One region of the Streptomyces sp. MGP-BFMKR1 genome, then DNA from elsewhere that is predicted to be linked to it. Evidence: riboswitches for the same ligand, from Rfam matches in the RefSeq annotation. Region 1 holds a riboswitch; the other holds the start of a gene.
What was found. A riboswitch is a leader RNA that binds a small molecule or an ion and turns the genes downstream of it on or off. The one in region 1 is predicted to bind cobalamin.

Region 1 (7,766 bases):
GTCTCGGCCGCGAGGTCGCGCTTGACCTGCTCCCAGCCCTCGCGCGCCGCCTCCTCGCTGGAGGCCAGGTCGCGCTGGACCCACGACCAGCCCTCGCCCATCTTGTGCCAGGCGACGGTGCCGCCCTCGCCGGAGTCGCCGAGCACGCGCAGCGCCCGCTCCTCGCCCACCTTCCACTTGGCGGACTTCACGAACTGGAACACCCCGATCGGCCAGCCCTGGTTCCAGGCCCGCAGCGCGAGCCCGAAGGCGGCCGTCGACTTGCCCTTGCCGACGCCGGTGTGCACGAACACCAGTGGCCGGTTGCGGCGCTGGCGCGTGGTGAGCCCGTCGTCGGGCACCATCGAAGGCTTTCCCTGTGGCATTTACGCGACCCTCTCCGTGATGTCGGTCCGTCGCCCCGGCCGCGCGCCCCGGTGTCGGGGCCCGTCCTCGGTCGTGGTTCGTTCGCCCTGCCGGGCCCGTGCGGGGGCGCCGTCGCGCGCCGCACGCGCCCCGCGGACCAGCGCCGTGACGCTGTCCGCCCGCAACTCGTCCAAGGTCACCGCGGGTCCGCGCAGTTCGCCGGCGAGCTGCGCCGCGAGGCCCAGGCGCACCATCCCCGACTCGCAGTCCACGACCACCGAGGCCACGCCGTCGGCCGCGAGCAGCCGCGCCGCGCGGGTGGCCTGGGCCACCGGCTGGCTGCCGCCGGTGGCCCGGCCGTCGGTCACCACCACGAGCAGCGGGCGCCGCGAGGGGTCCCGCAGCCGCTCGACCCGCAGCACCTCGCGGGCGCTGAGCAGCCCGGCGGCCAGCGGCGTGCGGCCGCCGGTGGGCAGTTTCTCCAGCCGGGCCGCCGCCGCGTCCACGGACGACGTCGGTGGCAGCGCCAACTCCGCGCCCCGTCCCCGGAAGGTGACCAGGCCGACCTTGTCCCGCCGCTGGTAGGCGTCGAGCAGCAGCGACAGCACCGCGCCCTTGACGGCGCTCATCCGCTGCCGCGCGGCCATCGACCCGGAGGCGTCCACGACGAACAGCACGAGGTTGCCCTCGCGGCCCTCGCGCACGGCCTCGCGCAGGTCGTCGCGGCGCAGCAGCAGACCCGCCCCGGTGCGCCCCCGGGCCCGCTGGTGCGGGGCCGCGGCCCGGACCGTCGCCGACAGGTGCAGCTTGCCCAGCGCCCCGTGTGGGCGGCGCGAGCCGGTGGTGCGCCCGTGCGCGGTGCGGGCCCGCGAGCGCCGGCCGGCCGCGCCCTCGCCGAGTCCCGGCACGTTCAGCATGCGCGCGGCGAACGGCTCGCCGGCGGCCACGGCGGGCCGCTCCGGCGCCGCGCCCCGCGCGTCCACGCCCTGCCCCTCGCCGCCCTCGCCGGTGGCCGGGGCCTGGTGCGGGTCGGCCTCGGGGGCCTCCGGCCGTGCCGCGTCGTCCGTGCGCTGCTCCGGCACCGGCGGTTGCTCGGCGGGCTGTTCGGGCCCGGAGCCCTGGCCGTCGCCGTCCCGTGGCGGCCCGTCGTCGGGGGAGCGGCCACCGCCGGGGCCGTCGGGACCATCAGGGCCGTCAGGGTCAGTGTCGTCGTCGCCCCCCTCACCGTCTCCCTCTTCAGGAGCCTGGCCCTCGGCCTCCGGCTGGTAGGCGTCGAGGATCTCGTCGAGCTTGTCCTCGTCCAGGCCCGGCGCGTCGAAGGGGTTGCGGCGCCGGCGGTGCGGCAGGGCAAGCAGCGCGGCCTGCCGTACGTCCTCGGTGGTCACCTCGGTACGGCCGGCCCAGGCGGCCAGCGCGGTGGCGGTGCGCGCCGTCACGATGTCCGCGCGCATCCCGTCGACCTCGAACGCCGCGCACACGGCGGCGATCTGGCGCAGCGCCCCGTCGCCGAGCACGACGCTCGGCAGCAGCGCTCGGGCCGCCGCGATGCGCGCGCGCAGCTCGGCCTCGTCCTCGGCCCAGCGGGCGACGAAGCCGGCCGGGTCCTCCTCGTAGGCGAGCCGACGCCGCACCACCTCGACCCGCTCGTCGGGCTCGCGGGAGGCCGCGACCTCCACGGTCAGCCCGAACCGGTCCAGCAACTGCGGGCGCAGCTCGCCCTCTTCCGGGTTCATGGTGCCGACGAGCAGGAACCGCGCGGCGTGCCGTACGGAGACGCCCTCGCGCTCCACGTACGAGGAGCCCATGGCGGCGGCGTCGAGCAGCAGGTCGATCAGGTGGTCGTGGAGGAGGTTGACCTCGTCGACGTAGAGGATGCCGCGGTGGGCGTCCGCGAGCAGGCCCGGTTCGAAGGACTTCACGCCGTCCGCGAGCGCCCGCTCGATGTCGAGCGCGCCGACCAAACGGTCCTCGGAGGCGCCGACGGGCAGCTCGACCAGGCGCGAGGGCCGGGTGGCGCCGGTGCCCGGCTCGTGCGGGCCGTCCGGGCAGCCCGGGTCGGGCGCGGCCGGGTCGCAGGAGAACCGGCAGCCGGGGACGGTCTCGATGGTGGGCAGCAGCGAGGCGATGCCGCGCACCATGGTCGACTTGGCGGTGCCCTTCTCGCCGCGCACCAACACGCCGCCGATCGCGGGCGATACGGCGTTGAGCAGCAGGCCGAGCCGCATGTCGGCCATGCCGACGACGGCGGTGAACGGGTAGGTGGCCGAGGTCATCAGCTGGTGCCCCTTTCGCGGGTGGTGCTTCGGCGGGGTGCGCCGTCGGTGGCGGCCCGCGCCACCGGATCGGCCTGGACCCCGCGCTCGCGGGGGTGCTCGACGGACGGCGCGGCCTGCGGCGCGCGCGGCCCGGGAGGTGCTGGTGGGGCCGGTGGCGCGGCGGCCTGACGCGGCGCGGGCATCCCATCGTCAGTACGGTCAGCGCGGCCAGTCCGGTCGGCGCCGTCGGTCGGTACGAGGGTGGGGGACGCGGGGGCGCCCGGGGGGACGAAGGGCAGCCCCGCGGGCGGTCCCTGCTCGATGAGGCGCAGCAGCGCGTCGGTGTCGGCGTGCTCCTCGATCAGGTCGCCGAGCCGGTCGAGCTGCTCCTCGCGCAGCGCCCCGAAACAGGTGTCGGGCGCCGGGACGAAGCGCCGGCCCGCCGCGTCGGCCACCTCGCGCAGGAACGCGCGCCGGAAGCCGTCGCTCTCCAGCGAGCCGTGCCAGTGCGTGCCCCACACGGAGCCGACCCGGCAGCCGTCGAGGAACGCCGTGCCTCCGCCGACCTCCGCGACCCCGTGGTGGATCTCGTACCCCTCCACGCGCTCGCCCAGGGCCTCGCCGACCGGCCTGGCCAGCGTCTTCTCGCGCGCGAAGCGCACCCGCACCGGCAGCAGCCCAAGCCCCGTGACGGTGCCCGCCCGCGACTCGACCTCGTCCTCGATGCGTTCGCCCAGCGCCTGGAAGCCGCCGCAGATGCCGAGCACGGGCCGGCCGTCGGCGGCGCGCCGGACCAGCGCGTCGGCGAGCCCGCGCTCGCGCAACCAGGCCAGGGCGCGCACGGTGCCACGAGTGCCGGGCACCACGACGAGGTCGGCGTCGGCCAACTCGGCGGGCCGGTCGACGAACCGTACGAGCACGCCCGGTTCGGCCGCGAGCGCGTCCACGTCGGTGAAGTTGGACATCAGCGGCACGGCGCACACCGCGACCCGCAGCACGTCGTCGCCGACCGGCGGGGCGACGGGCGCCTCGCGGACGGCGCCGCGCAGCGAGACCCGCAGCCCGTCCTCCTCGTCGATGCCGAGGCCGGCCGCGTACGGCAGGACGCCGAAGGTGCGGCGGCCGGTGAGCCCGCGCAGCATCTCCAGGCCCGGTTCGAGGAGGGTGACGTCGCCGCGGAACTTGTTGACCAGATAGCCGGCGATCAACTCCTGGTCCTCGGGCGCCAGCAGCGCGGTGGTGCCGAAGAACTGGGCGAAGACGCCACCCCGGTCGATGTCCCCGACCACCACCACCGGCAGGCGGGCGGCCCGGGCGATGCCCATGTTCACGATGTCGGTGCGGCGCAGGTTGATCTCCGCGGGGCTGCCGGCGCCCTCGCAGATCACCGCGTCGTGCGTGCGCCGCAGCTCCTCAAGGCAGGCCACGACCGGCTCGAAGAGTGCCTGCCGCCCGCCGGGCACCGGGCTCGGGTCCTGGGCGCCGGGGGCCCGCTCCCCGAAGAAGCCGCGCGCGCTCAGCTCGCCTACCGGCTTGCCCAACAGCACGACCTGGCTGGAGCGGTCGCTGCCGGGCTTGAGCAGTACGGGGTTCATCAGCGCGGTCGGCTCGACGCGGGCGGCCTGCGCCTGCATCGCCTGCGCCCGCCCGATCTCCGCGCCGTCGCGGGTGACGAAGGAGTTGAGGGACATGTTCTGCCCCTTGAACGGCGCGACCCTGACGCCCCGGCGCGTCAGCCAACGGCAGATGCCCGCCGTCACGACGCTCTTGCCGGCGTCCGACGTCGTCCCGGCGACCAGCAACCCACCGCCCATGCGTCCCGTCCCCCTCATCGGTTCCCCTGGTGCGTGCCCATGGTGGCGGCGCCGTACGCCAGTCGCCCGGCGACGGTTACCGCCAGGGCCAGCGTGCTCACCCGGCGCGAGAGCCGTACGGCGCGCTCGATGTCGGCCACCTCGACCGGCCGGTTCTTAGCGCCCAGCACCGGCCGGTGCTCGACGCGGCCCGCGTACGCGAGGGTGCCGCCGAGCCGCACGCCGAGGGCGCCGGCGAACGCGGCCTCCACCGGGCCCGCGTTGGGGCTCGGGTGGCTGCCGGCGTCGCGCCGGGCGACGGCCCAGGCGCCGCGCGGGTCCGGCCCGGCGAGCACGGCCAGCGCCGCCGTGAGCCGGGCGCCGGGCCAGCCGACCACGTCGTCGAGCCGGGCCGAGGCCCAGCCGAATTTGCGGTAGCGCGGCGAGCGGTGCCCCACCATCGCGTCCAGCGTGTTCACCGCGCGAAAGCCGAGCAGCCCCGGCACACCGCCGGCCGCGCCCCACACCAGGGCGCCGACCACCGCGTCCGAGGTGTTCTCGGCGACCGACTCCACGACCGCCCGCGCCATCTGCTGGGTGTCCAGGGCCTGCGGATCGCGCCCGCACAGTCGCGGCAGCGCGTCCCTGGCCGCGTCGACGTCCGCCGCCGCGAGCGCGGCGCCGATCACCCGGGCCTCCCGCCCGAGCGTGGTGCCGCCGAGCACGGCCCAGGTGGCGGCGGCGGTCAGCGCCGTCTCGGCGGCGATGCCGCCCAGCGTCGTGGCCGGGCGCGCGGGCCGACCGGTGGCCGGGCGGCGCGCGGCGCGTGCCAGCAGCGCCCCGGCGAGCACCGTGCCGCCGGCGCACACGGCGGTGTGCAGGGCCCCGCGGCCCCGGTCGTCGCGCCACAACCGTCGCTCCACGGCGCCGGCGGCGCGCCCGAAGGCGGCCACCGGGTGGCCCCGGCGCGGATCGCCGACGGCACGGTCGCCCAGAAAGCCGAGGACGGCACCGCAGGCGTACGCAACATGATCGGTACGCATGGGTCAGTTCGCCGTCGCGCCTCGAAGGGGGAGGGCCGCGCCGGGTCGCCGTGGCCCGAAGGGGCGGCGGCGACGTGGCGACGGGGGCAGGGCGAAGGGCGCTGGACGGCAGCAGGCCATGGCGGTGTGTCCTCACTCAGGGTCCGCGCCCTGGTTCGACGTGATCGGCGGCGAGAGTCTCCTGGCTCCCGGATCGACGCCGCACCCCGGCCTTCCAGCCCGCCGTGTGCGAGCCGTGACCATGCGCTGGGGGAGCGCTCCCCGGTGACAGTGGCGGGACCGCGCCGGACTCACACCGGCTTCCTCTGCTGTCGCCGTTTGGCTCCGGCAGTCCACCACGGCCCGGGAAGACCCGTCAACTCGCCGTTGACCTGCGACGGGACGGCCCATCGCGCGCGGCGCGCCCGAGCCGAGGCACGCCCGCCCCGCGCGCCGCACGCCACGCACGCACCCCGGGCGGGCGGCGCCGTGTCCACACGGCACCGCCCGCCCGGGGCGAGGCGCCCGCGGCGGCGACCGCCCCAGGCGAGGAACTACGAGCTACGAACTCCGGGCTCAGGCGACGATCAGATAGATCCCGTACGCCACCGCCGCCGCGCACAGCGCGAAGCAGGCGTACGCGCCGGAGCGGGCCAGCGCACCGGAACCACCGGCCGTGCCGGCGGCGCCCGTGGCCGCGTCGCGGGAGGGCTTGGCGGAGGTGCCGACGATGCCGAGCGTGAAGACGCCCACCATGGCGACGGTCACCACCAGGCTCACGCCGAAGACCTGGCCGAGTGCGGCCCAGTCGATGTTCATGGCACTGCTTCCTTGTCGTCGGGGCGGTACTGCCGCGTCGTACGGGGCTCGGGCGCGAGGCGCGTACCCGGGCCCCGTACGGAGGGACGGGGCCGGCCGCTGCTAGACCGTGGCCTTGGCGGGCGCGGCGGCCGAAGTGGCGGGTGTGGCGGTGGTCGGCGCGGCGCCGCGCGCCTCGCGCTCGGCGCCGGTCGGCTGCGCCGGCAGCGAGTCGGCTGCGGTCGCCGACGGGTCCCCGGGAGCGGCAGGCTGCGGCGCCGTGTCGCTGGCCGCCTGGGCGAGGGCCGCCTCGGTGGGCGGCGGGGCGACGCTGCGCACCGCGGCGGTCACGATCCCGACCGGCTCGGCGGCGGCGTCCGCCGTGGCGGGGACGGTCGCGTCCGCGGCGACGGCCGCGGCGGCCGGAGCCGGGGCGTCCTCGACGTCGTTGACGTTGGTGTGGTCGACCGGCTTGCGGCGCGAGGCCAGCCAGATGGCGCCGCAGGCGATGACGGCCAGCACGGCGACCGTGGTCACGCCCCAGTCGCCCTGGTCGGCGAGGAGGGCGGCGGCGCCGGCGACGAGGCCGGCGGCCGGCAGCGTCAGGCCCCAGGCGATGACCATCCGGCCGGCGGTGGACCAGCGCACCACGCCGCCCTTGCGGCCGAGGCCCGAGCCCATCACGGAGCCGGAGCAGACCTGGGTGGTGGAGAGCGCGAAGCCGAGGTGCGAGGAGGCCAGGATGACGGTCGCGGCACCGGTCTGGGCGGCGAAGCCCTGCGGCGGCTGGATGTCGGTGAGGCCCTTGCCCATGGTGCGGATGATGCGCCAGCCGCCGAGGTAGGTGCCGAGCGCGATGGCCACACCGGCCGAGACGATGACCCACATCGGCGGGTCGGAGGCGGGCGCGACGACGCCGCCGGTGACCAGGGCCAGGGTGATGACGCCCATCGTCTTCTGCGCGTCGTTGGTGCCGTGTGCCAGCGAGACCAGGGCGGCCGAGGCGATCTGTCCGGCGCGGTAGCCCTTGGCGGTGTCCCGCGGGTCGCGGTCGCGGGCGATGCGGTAGGTGAGCCGGGTGGCGACGAGGGCGGCGACGCCGGCCACCAGCGGGGCGGCGACCGCGGGGATGAGGACCTTCATGACGACCGCGTCGCCGTTGACCCCGTCCATGCCGACGGAGACCAGGGTGGCGCCGATGAGGCCGCCGAAGAGGGCGTGGGAGGAACTGGAGGGCAACCCGGCGAGCCAGGTCAGCAGGTTCCAGACGATTGCGCCGACCAGACCGGCGAAGATGACTTCCGGTTGGATGCCGGACCCCTCGTCGATGATGCCGCCGGAGATGGTCTTGGCGACCTCCACCGACAGGAACGCGCCGACGAGGTTGAGTACCGCCGACATGGCCACCGCGGTCTTGGGCCGCAGCGCCCCCGTCGAGATGGTGGTGGCCATGGCGTTGGCCGTGTCGTGGAAGCCGTTCGTGAAGTCGAACACCAAGGCCGTGATGATCACGATCCCGATGAGAAGCGTGATGTGTTCCATTCACCCAGGCA
Region 2 (7,766 bases), 5.2 Mb from region 1:
CTCACCGTGCCCGAACCCGTGGCCGGCGTGACGGTGCACGCCAGCGAGCCCGTCTTCGTCGCCCTCGCCCACGACCACCCGCTCGCCGCGGGCCCCGGCCCGGTGCCGCTGGAGCGGCTCGCCGACCACCCCTGGGTCGACGAGCCGCCCGGCCACACCCTGTGGACCAGCTACCTGCGGCAGGTCTGCCACGAGGCGGCCGTCACGCTCGACCAACGACACAGCACGGTCAGCCTGTTCACCGTCCTGGAGCTGATCACCGACCAGCGGGCCATCGCGCCGGCGTTCAGCACCAGCACCGACCGCCCCGGCACCATCGCCGTCCGCGCCCTCGCCGGCGACCCGCTCCACCTGGAGCTGCGCCTGCTCTACCGGCGGCACAGCATCGCGCACCAGCACATCGACGAGGTCCTGCACCACCTCATCGCCGCCTACGACGACCGGCTCGGGTGCAGCCGGGCCTACGACGCGTGGTGGCTGGCGCACCGGGCCTCGGCGGCGCGGTAGTCCCACGGAGCCAGCCGTACGGGGACCGTCAGCCCGCGAGTTCTCCGAGGACCGCCCAGGTGCGGCGGCGGCTGGCCGGGCCCGCGAGTTCCGTGCCGGAGAACACCACCTCCGTCGCGCCCGCGTCCCGGTAGCGCCGCACCTCGGCGGCGAGCGCCGACTCGTCGCCGATCACCGACACGTCGACGGCGCGCCGCGCGCCCGACAGCTCGATCACCCGCGCGTAGGACGGGATCCGTTCGGAGAAGGCGAGTTGCCCGGCGGCCGGCAGCGGGTGCCGCCCGAAGACCGGGATAGCCGAGGTGCCCACCCGCAGCTCCGGGACCTCGCGCCCGACGATGGCGGCCAGTTGGGGCGAGTCGGCGCCGAAGGTCTGGCCGAACCAGGCCGACCGCGGCCCCGCGGCGGCGGCCTCCCTGGCGAGGTCCACGGTGGCGTCGACCTGGTTGGCGGCGTCCGCCGCGTTGAGCGCGAGTCCCACAGTCATGTCAGGCCCACCCGCCACGGCAGGTCGCGCGTTCCACCCGCCAGTCATCGGTGACGCTTGACCCCGCAAGGTGTGAGTGGTTTATTACTCTTACTGTTGTGGCCGGCCCGCCACGACCTTCGTAACGGCCGTCCGAGACGTCGGGGATCGCTCAACCACCGCACGCACCCACGCCACCCCTCCCACTCCCGCAAGACCCCACACGCGCGCCCGACCACTCCGGTAAACGGCCTGACTAGCAGCCATTTCACCACTCTCCACCACATCCCGCGCTCACGAGCAGGCAGCCGACCCAGCCCAGCCGACCCCCGCGCCACCTCCAGCCACCACCAGCACCCGACCCCGTCCCGAATAGTGACTCACTAACCACACACCCACAGCGAAGGGAAGCCGTCATGTTCACCCCCACCACCCCCACGCCGCCCAAGCCGTATGTCAGCGGGCACTACACGCCGCTGGTCGACGAGGTCACCGCGCACGGCCTCACGGTGCACGGCACCCTGCCGCCCGAGCTGAACGGCCGGTACTTCCGCAACGGGCACAACCCCAGGCCCGGCCACACGCCCACGCACTGGTTCCGGGGCAGTGGCATGCTGCACGGGCTGCGGCTGCGCGACGGGCGCGCGGAGTGGTACCGCAACCGCTGGGTGCGCACCCCCGCCCTCGAAGGCGTCCCCGAGAAGGGCCCGGACGGCGTCCCCGACCCGCGGGTCAGCAGCGCCGCCACGCACGTGGTCGAGCACGCCGGCCGCATCCTCGCCCTCCAGGAGGCGAACCTCCCGTACGAGGTGACGCCCCAGCTCGACACGGTCGGGGCCTTCGACTTCGGCGGCGCGCTGACCACGGCCATGACCGCGCACCCCAAGACCGACCCGGCCACCGGTGAACTGCACTTCTTCGGCTACAGCCCGGTGCCGCCGTACCTCGTCTACCACGTCGCCGACGCACAGGGGCGGATCGTGCGCAGCGAGGTCGTCCCCGGCGCCGGCCCGACCCTGATGCACGACTTCGGGCTCACCGCGCGGCACGTCGTCTGGCTCGACCTGCCCGTGGTCTTCGACCCCGCCGAGCCGTCGGGCATCCCGTACCGCTGGAGCGACGACCACCCGCCGCGCATCGGCGTGATGCCCCGCTCGGGACCGGCGGTCGTGCGGTGGTACGAGGTGGCGCCCGGGGCGCTGCTGCACGTGGCCAACGCGTACGAGGACGAGCGGGGGCGCGTCGTCCTCACGGGGCCGCGTTACGACCGCGCCGGGTGGGAGCAGTCCTGGAAGTGGTGGACCGGGGCGCCCGGCCACGCGCCCGATCCGGTCGTCGGCGCCACCGCCCACCGCTGGGTCCTCGACCCGGTCACCGGGCGCGCCACGGAGCAGCCGTTGGACGGGCTGGTCAGCGAGTTCCCGACGATCAACGAGGAGTTCACCGGGAGCGCGAACCGGTTCGTGTACGGGGTGGCCTTTCCCGGGCCGGAGCTGACCGAGTACGCCGTCGTCAAGTACGACCACGACGCCGGCGGCCGGGAGTTGTCGCGCCTGGGGCCGGGACAGATGCCGGGCGAGGCGGTGTTCGTGCCGGCCGACGGGGGCGTCCGGGAGGACGACGGGTATCTGCTGACCCTGGTCAGCGACCTCGCCGACGACGCCTCGCGCCTCCTGGTCCTCAACGCCGCCGACCTGGGTTCGGGCCCGCTGGCGACCGTCGATCTCCCGCACCGCGTGCCGGGCGGCATCCACGGCTCGTGGATCGACGACAGTCACCTGCCCGGTCCGCACGGCGCGGCCTGAGCGGCGAGCCAGCCGGGCGTTCGTGCGGTGCGCGCGGACGCGCGGCGTGCGGCGGTGTTCAGGAACGCGGCGTGGGGGTGTCCCGCGCCGCCGGCCCGTCCGGCGTCGGTGCCAGGGGGCCGGCCGACCCGTCCGGTGCCGCGAGCAGGGCCAGGCCGTCGCGCGCGGCCGGGGACAGGGTCACGGGGGTCAGGCCGGAGCGCGGCAGCCACCGCACCGCGCCGGTCGACCCGTCCCGCTCCGTGACCCGCAACGGGCCCGGCGCCAGCGTCGCGACGTAGAAGAGGCCCACCAGGTGCCAGCGCACCCCGAGTCGGTGGGCCGCGTAGCTCCGCGCGCCCACCAGGTGCGCGTCCAGCAGTTCCAGGCCCGTCTCCTCGTACACCTCCCGCGCCAGCGCCTGCCGCGGCTGCTCCCCCGGGTCGATGCCGCCGCCCGGCAGGTGCCACAGTCCGGGGGCGAAGACGGGTGAGGCGTCGGAGAGCCGCGTCAGCAGCAGTTGGTCGGCCGTGGTGGCGATGGCGTAGGCCGACACGCGCGTGCGAGCGGGCGTTTCCATGAGTGGGCCTCCGAAGGGAGAGGGTGGCGGGCGGTCGCGGGGTACGCGGCTCCGCGCCACTATCGATCATGGACGGCGCCGCGCCAAGGGGGTGACGCCGGGCTGCGCGGAGCCGCCCGCCGGGTCGGCGCCGGCTCCCGCGAGACCGAGGCCGCCACGGGTTCGGGGGCGTCGCGAGAGCGCGTGTCGCCCGGCCGAGTGCCCGCACGGGCACAGCAGCCGCTTCCTTTCGGTCACGGCTCAATTGACCCGCTTGACCCGCAGGGCCCGAGCGCCCCAGGGCGCCCACGAGCACGGCGCTGCGCCGCAGTTGGCGGACGCTCGCGGGGCCGCGCACCGGACGCCGGGAGGCGGGGCCCGCCCCCGGCGCGTACGGCCGGTGCCCCGCACGCGCCCGGTCGGACGCGGCTGACCGGCCACGACGCGGTCGCCGATGCCCCAGGCACCGGCGGGCCCAGCCCCTCGCGCACCTCGTACACCGTTCGCATCAGGACACCCAGCCACATCAGGACAAGGCTGGAACACGCCCTGTCGCAAGTGGCGCGAGCGCCCCTACGCTGATACGCGCAGTCGGTTCGCGCCACGTCCAGTGGCGCGGCGCAAGAGGGAACCCGGTGTGAGTCCGGGACTGTCCCGCAACGGTGAGTGTGAGCGAACGCCGTCGGCGCGCCCGGCCCCAGGGTCTCGGTGCGCGGCGGTCAGTAGGTGCCCGTCGGAAGTCCGGCAGGTGTTCCACGAGTCCGAAGACCTGCCAACTGCGCACGCGCCCTGTCGCGCGTGCTGTGCACGGTGACCTCGAGGACTGGGTCGGCGGTACAGGCGGTTGACCGGGCGTCGTGCCCGCCGAACCGCCCCCTCCCTTCCGGTCGGCGCTCGGGGCGCGGGACGACGAGGGAGGACGCGTGCATGGTCACGGAAGTCCGCGCCCGGGCCAGCCACCGGCCGATCCACACCCGGCCGCGCCCAGACCCGCGCCGTCGGCACCCCCCGCCGCCCGGGGCGGCCCGTCGGCCGCCGGCTCCGGCGCCGATCCCGGCATCGTTCCCGGTCCCCGCACCGCCGCCGGCGTCTGTCACGGCACGCTGGGCGAGCTGTACCAGGGGCCGCTGCGCGCCGGCGGCGCCCCGGACATCGCCCTCGTGTCGTTCCCCGTGGACCGCCACTCCTGGGCGTACTTCACGCCGGGCGCCGGCCGCCCGGGGGCCCTGCCGCCGGGCGAGAAGGCGGCGCGCGCGGTCCGCCTCTTCCTGGACCACTTCGGCCTGCGGCTGCCGCCCGGCCACTGGAGCACCCACTCCGAACTGCGCGTCGGCGTGGGGATGGCCAGCTCCACCGCCGACATCGTGGCGACGCTGCGCTGCCTGTTCCGCCTCTTCGGGCTGCCCTACGACCAGGGTGTGGTGACCGGCGTGCTGGCGGCGATCGAGCGGGCCGACAGCGTCTTCCTCGACGAGTTCGCGCTCCACCTCAGCGCCCGCCACCAGGTGGTGCGCACGCTGGGCACGGGCATCGGCTTCCACACCGCGTTCGTCACCGAGCCCGGCACCGTGGACACCAGCGCCGTCACCGCGCCGCTGCTGCGGCACTACGCGCGGCGGGCGAGCGAGTACGAGCGGTGCCTGACCGACCTGCTCAAGGGGTTCGAGTCCGCCGACCCGGCCGCCGTCGCCCGGGCGGCGACCACCAGCGCCACGCTCTCCCAACAGGTCCTGCCCAAGCGCACGTTCGCGCGCGTGCTGGCCCACCGCGAGCACTTCGGGGCCGACGGGATCTTCGTCGCCCACACCGGCTCCCTGATCGGCTACCTCTTCGCCCACCGTCCCCCCGCCGAAGCGAAGTCCGAACTGTCCGCCTTCTTCCACTCGCTCGGCCACCAGTGCTCATTCGCCCAAGGAGGCTACGGGTGATCCACCCCCACATCGCCGACGCCCTGAAGGTCCCCGACCTCGTCCGACTCACCGATGACACGGTCCTGATCCGCTTCGAGTCGATGAAGATCTACTCGGCGCTCGCGGCCGTCCGCCACCTCCTGGACCGGGGCACGGTGCGCCCGGGACAGACGCTCGTCGACAGCTCCAGCGGCATCTACGCGCACGCCCTCGCGCTGGCCTGCCACCGCTACCACCTGCACTGCCACATCGTGGCCTCCACCACCGTGGACGCCACGACCCGCGCCCAACTGGAGATCCTGGGCGCCACCGTGGAACAGGTCAGGCCATCGGCCGACCTCAAGCTCGACCAGGAACTGCGGGTGCGACGGGTGCGGGAGATCATCGCCGAGCGCCCCGACGTGCACTGGATGCGCCAGTACCACGACGCCATCCACTACCTCGGCTACCGCGAGGTCGCCGACACCCTCGCGGCGGCCTTCCCCGGCCAGGCGCTGACCGTGGTCGGCGGCGTCGGCTCGGGCGCCTCGACCGGCGGCCTCGTGGCGCACCTGCGGCGCACGGACCCGTCGGTGCGCCTGGTGGGGGTGCAGCCGTTCGGCAGCGTCACCTTCGGCAGCCAGGACCACCACGACCCGGAGGCCATCATCGCGGGCATCGGCTCCTCGATCGTCTTCGACAACGTCCGGCACGACCTCTACGACGCCATCCACTGGATGGACTTCCGACACGCCCTCTCCGGCGCCGTCGCCCTGCTGCGCGAACACGCCGTCTTCGCCGGCCTGTCCACCGGCGCCGCCTACCTGGCCGCCACGGACGACGTCCGCCGCCATCCGGACCGGCTGCACCTGGTCATCGCCGCCGACACCGGCCACCGGTACGTGGAGCGCGTCTTCGCCCGGCACGCCGAGGCCCTCGACGTCGCCTCGCTGGGCCCCGTGGAGATCACCGACCCCGCGCGGATGTCCATGCCCTGGTCCGCGATGGCCTGGAACCGCGGCGCGTGCCCGGCCCACTGGAAGGAGCAGGCGGCATGAGCGTGGTCTGCCTGGAATCGCTCACCTTCGGCCTGGGCCACCTGGTGCGCGCCGCCAACACGTTGGGCGAGCGGCTGCGGCTGCTGACCCGCGACCCGTCGTACTACGCGTACGAGTTGGAACGGCTGCCCGCCGGCGCGCTCGACGTCGTGGAGGTCGACACCTTCGACACCGAGCGGGTGGCCGACCAGTTGGCCGCGACCCCCGGGCTGCGCGGCCTGATCAGCTCCACCGACACCTGGACGCTGGTCGGCGCCGAGCTGACCGCCCGGTTCGGCCTGCCGGGGCTCGACGCCGCGGCGCTGCGGCTGACCCGCGACAAGGCCGCCGTACGCAACCGGCTGCACGCGGCGGGCCTCACCCGAGGCCGGGCCGTGGAGGCCGCCAAGGCCGCGCGTGACCGGGCGCTACGGGCCGCGCTCCTGGAAGAGGTCGGGCTGCCGGCCGTGCTCAAGGACACGGCCGGCACCGGCAGCCAGAACGTCTACCTGGTCCGGGACGAGCGGGAGTGGCAGGCCGCGCTGGACACGGCCGCCGGCCGGCGGTTGACCGGCCGCCTGTTCGCCGAGCCGTACTTCAGCGGCCCGGTCTACAGCGCCGAGACCCTCACCTGGGCCGGCCGCACCCGACTGCTCGGCGTCTCCAGCCGGCTGATGTCGGCGGAACCGTCCTTCCGCGAGGAGGTCACCGCGTTCCCCGTCGCCTTCCCCGACGAGCAGCGGGACGCCCTCGAACGGTGGCTGGACCGGGTGCTGGCCGCCATCGGCTACACCGACCGCTTCGCCCACCTGGAGTTCGTGCTCACCACCGACGGCCCGGAGGTGGTGGAGGTCAACCCGCGCATCGGGGGCGCCCTGGTCGGCGAGGGCCTGTGCCGGGCGCTCGGCACCAACGTGTACGAGGCGATGATCGAGACGGCCGTCGGCCGCCGCCCCCGCCTGCTCGACGCCGAACTGCCCGGCGGTCCCGCCGTCGCCTTCGTCCTCGGCTACCCGGCCGAGCCCGGCGTGTTCACCGAGGTCACCGGCGTGGAGCGGCTGGCGGACATGCCCGGCGCGCCGGCCTGGTACCCGACCAAGCGCCCCGGCGACCGGATCGAGCACCTGACGGACAGCCGGGGCTACGCGGGCATCGTCTACGCCGAGGCCGAGACCGCCGAGCTCGCCACGCACCGGGCCGTGGCCGCCGCCAACGCGCTGCGCGTACGCACCACGCCCCTCCCCGACCAGGCGGAGAACCCGCCCGGCGATGGCTGAGCCCCCGCGCGAGGGCCTGCGCGCCACCCTGGCCGCGCTCAGCGGCCCGCTGCGCTTCCTGCTGCTCAGCTCGTTCCTGATCCCACTCGGCAGCTTCATGGTGCTGCCGTTCATGTCGGTGTTCCTGCACGAACGGCTCGGCATGGGGCTCGGCGCCGTCGGCCTGGTGCTGGCCGCGGCGTCCCTCGTGCAGTTCTCCGGCGGGATCGTGGGCGGGGCGCTCGCGGAGCGGATCGGGCTGCGGCGC

Region 2: linked by a shared signal. The riboswitch ahead of AC3CHW_RS06895 (GHMP family kinase ATP-binding protein) and the one ahead of AC3CHW_RS28225 (cobalamin biosynthesis protein) in region 1 are both predicted to bind cobalamin.

The regions. Positions count from the first base shown of each region.
Region 1 is NZ_CM173408.1:7,031,023-7,038,788, forward strand. Features, by position in the region: gene cobO (cob(I)yrinic acid a,c-diamide adenosyltransferase) at 1-365, opposite strand, end outside; gene AC3CHW_RS28215 (putative cobaltochelatase) at 366-2,618, opposite strand; gene AC3CHW_RS28220 (cobyric acid synthase) at 2,618-4,414, opposite strand; gene AC3CHW_RS28225 (cobalamin biosynthesis protein) at 4,429-5,436, opposite strand; cobalamin riboswitch at 5,612-5,741, opposite strand; gene AC3CHW_RS28230 (hypothetical protein) at 5,992-6,234, opposite strand; gene AC3CHW_RS28235 (inorganic phosphate transporter) at 6,337-7,755, opposite strand.
Region 2 is NZ_CM173408.1:1,871,365-1,879,130, forward strand. Features, by position in the region: gene AC3CHW_RS06875 (LysR family transcriptional regulator) at 1-507, shown strand, start outside; gene AC3CHW_RS06880 (LLM class flavin-dependent oxidoreductase) at 536-994, opposite strand; gene AC3CHW_RS06885 (carotenoid oxygenase family protein) at 1,390-2,778, shown strand; gene AC3CHW_RS06890 (NUDIX hydrolase) at 2,837-3,337, opposite strand; cobalamin riboswitch at 3,892-4,107, shown strand; gene AC3CHW_RS06895 (GHMP family kinase ATP-binding protein) at 4,240-5,244, shown strand; gene AC3CHW_RS06900 (cysteine synthase family protein) at 5,241-6,263, shown strand; gene AC3CHW_RS06905 (ATP-grasp domain-containing protein) at 6,260-7,519, shown strand; gene AC3CHW_RS06910 (MFS transporter) at 7,512-7,766, shown strand, end outside.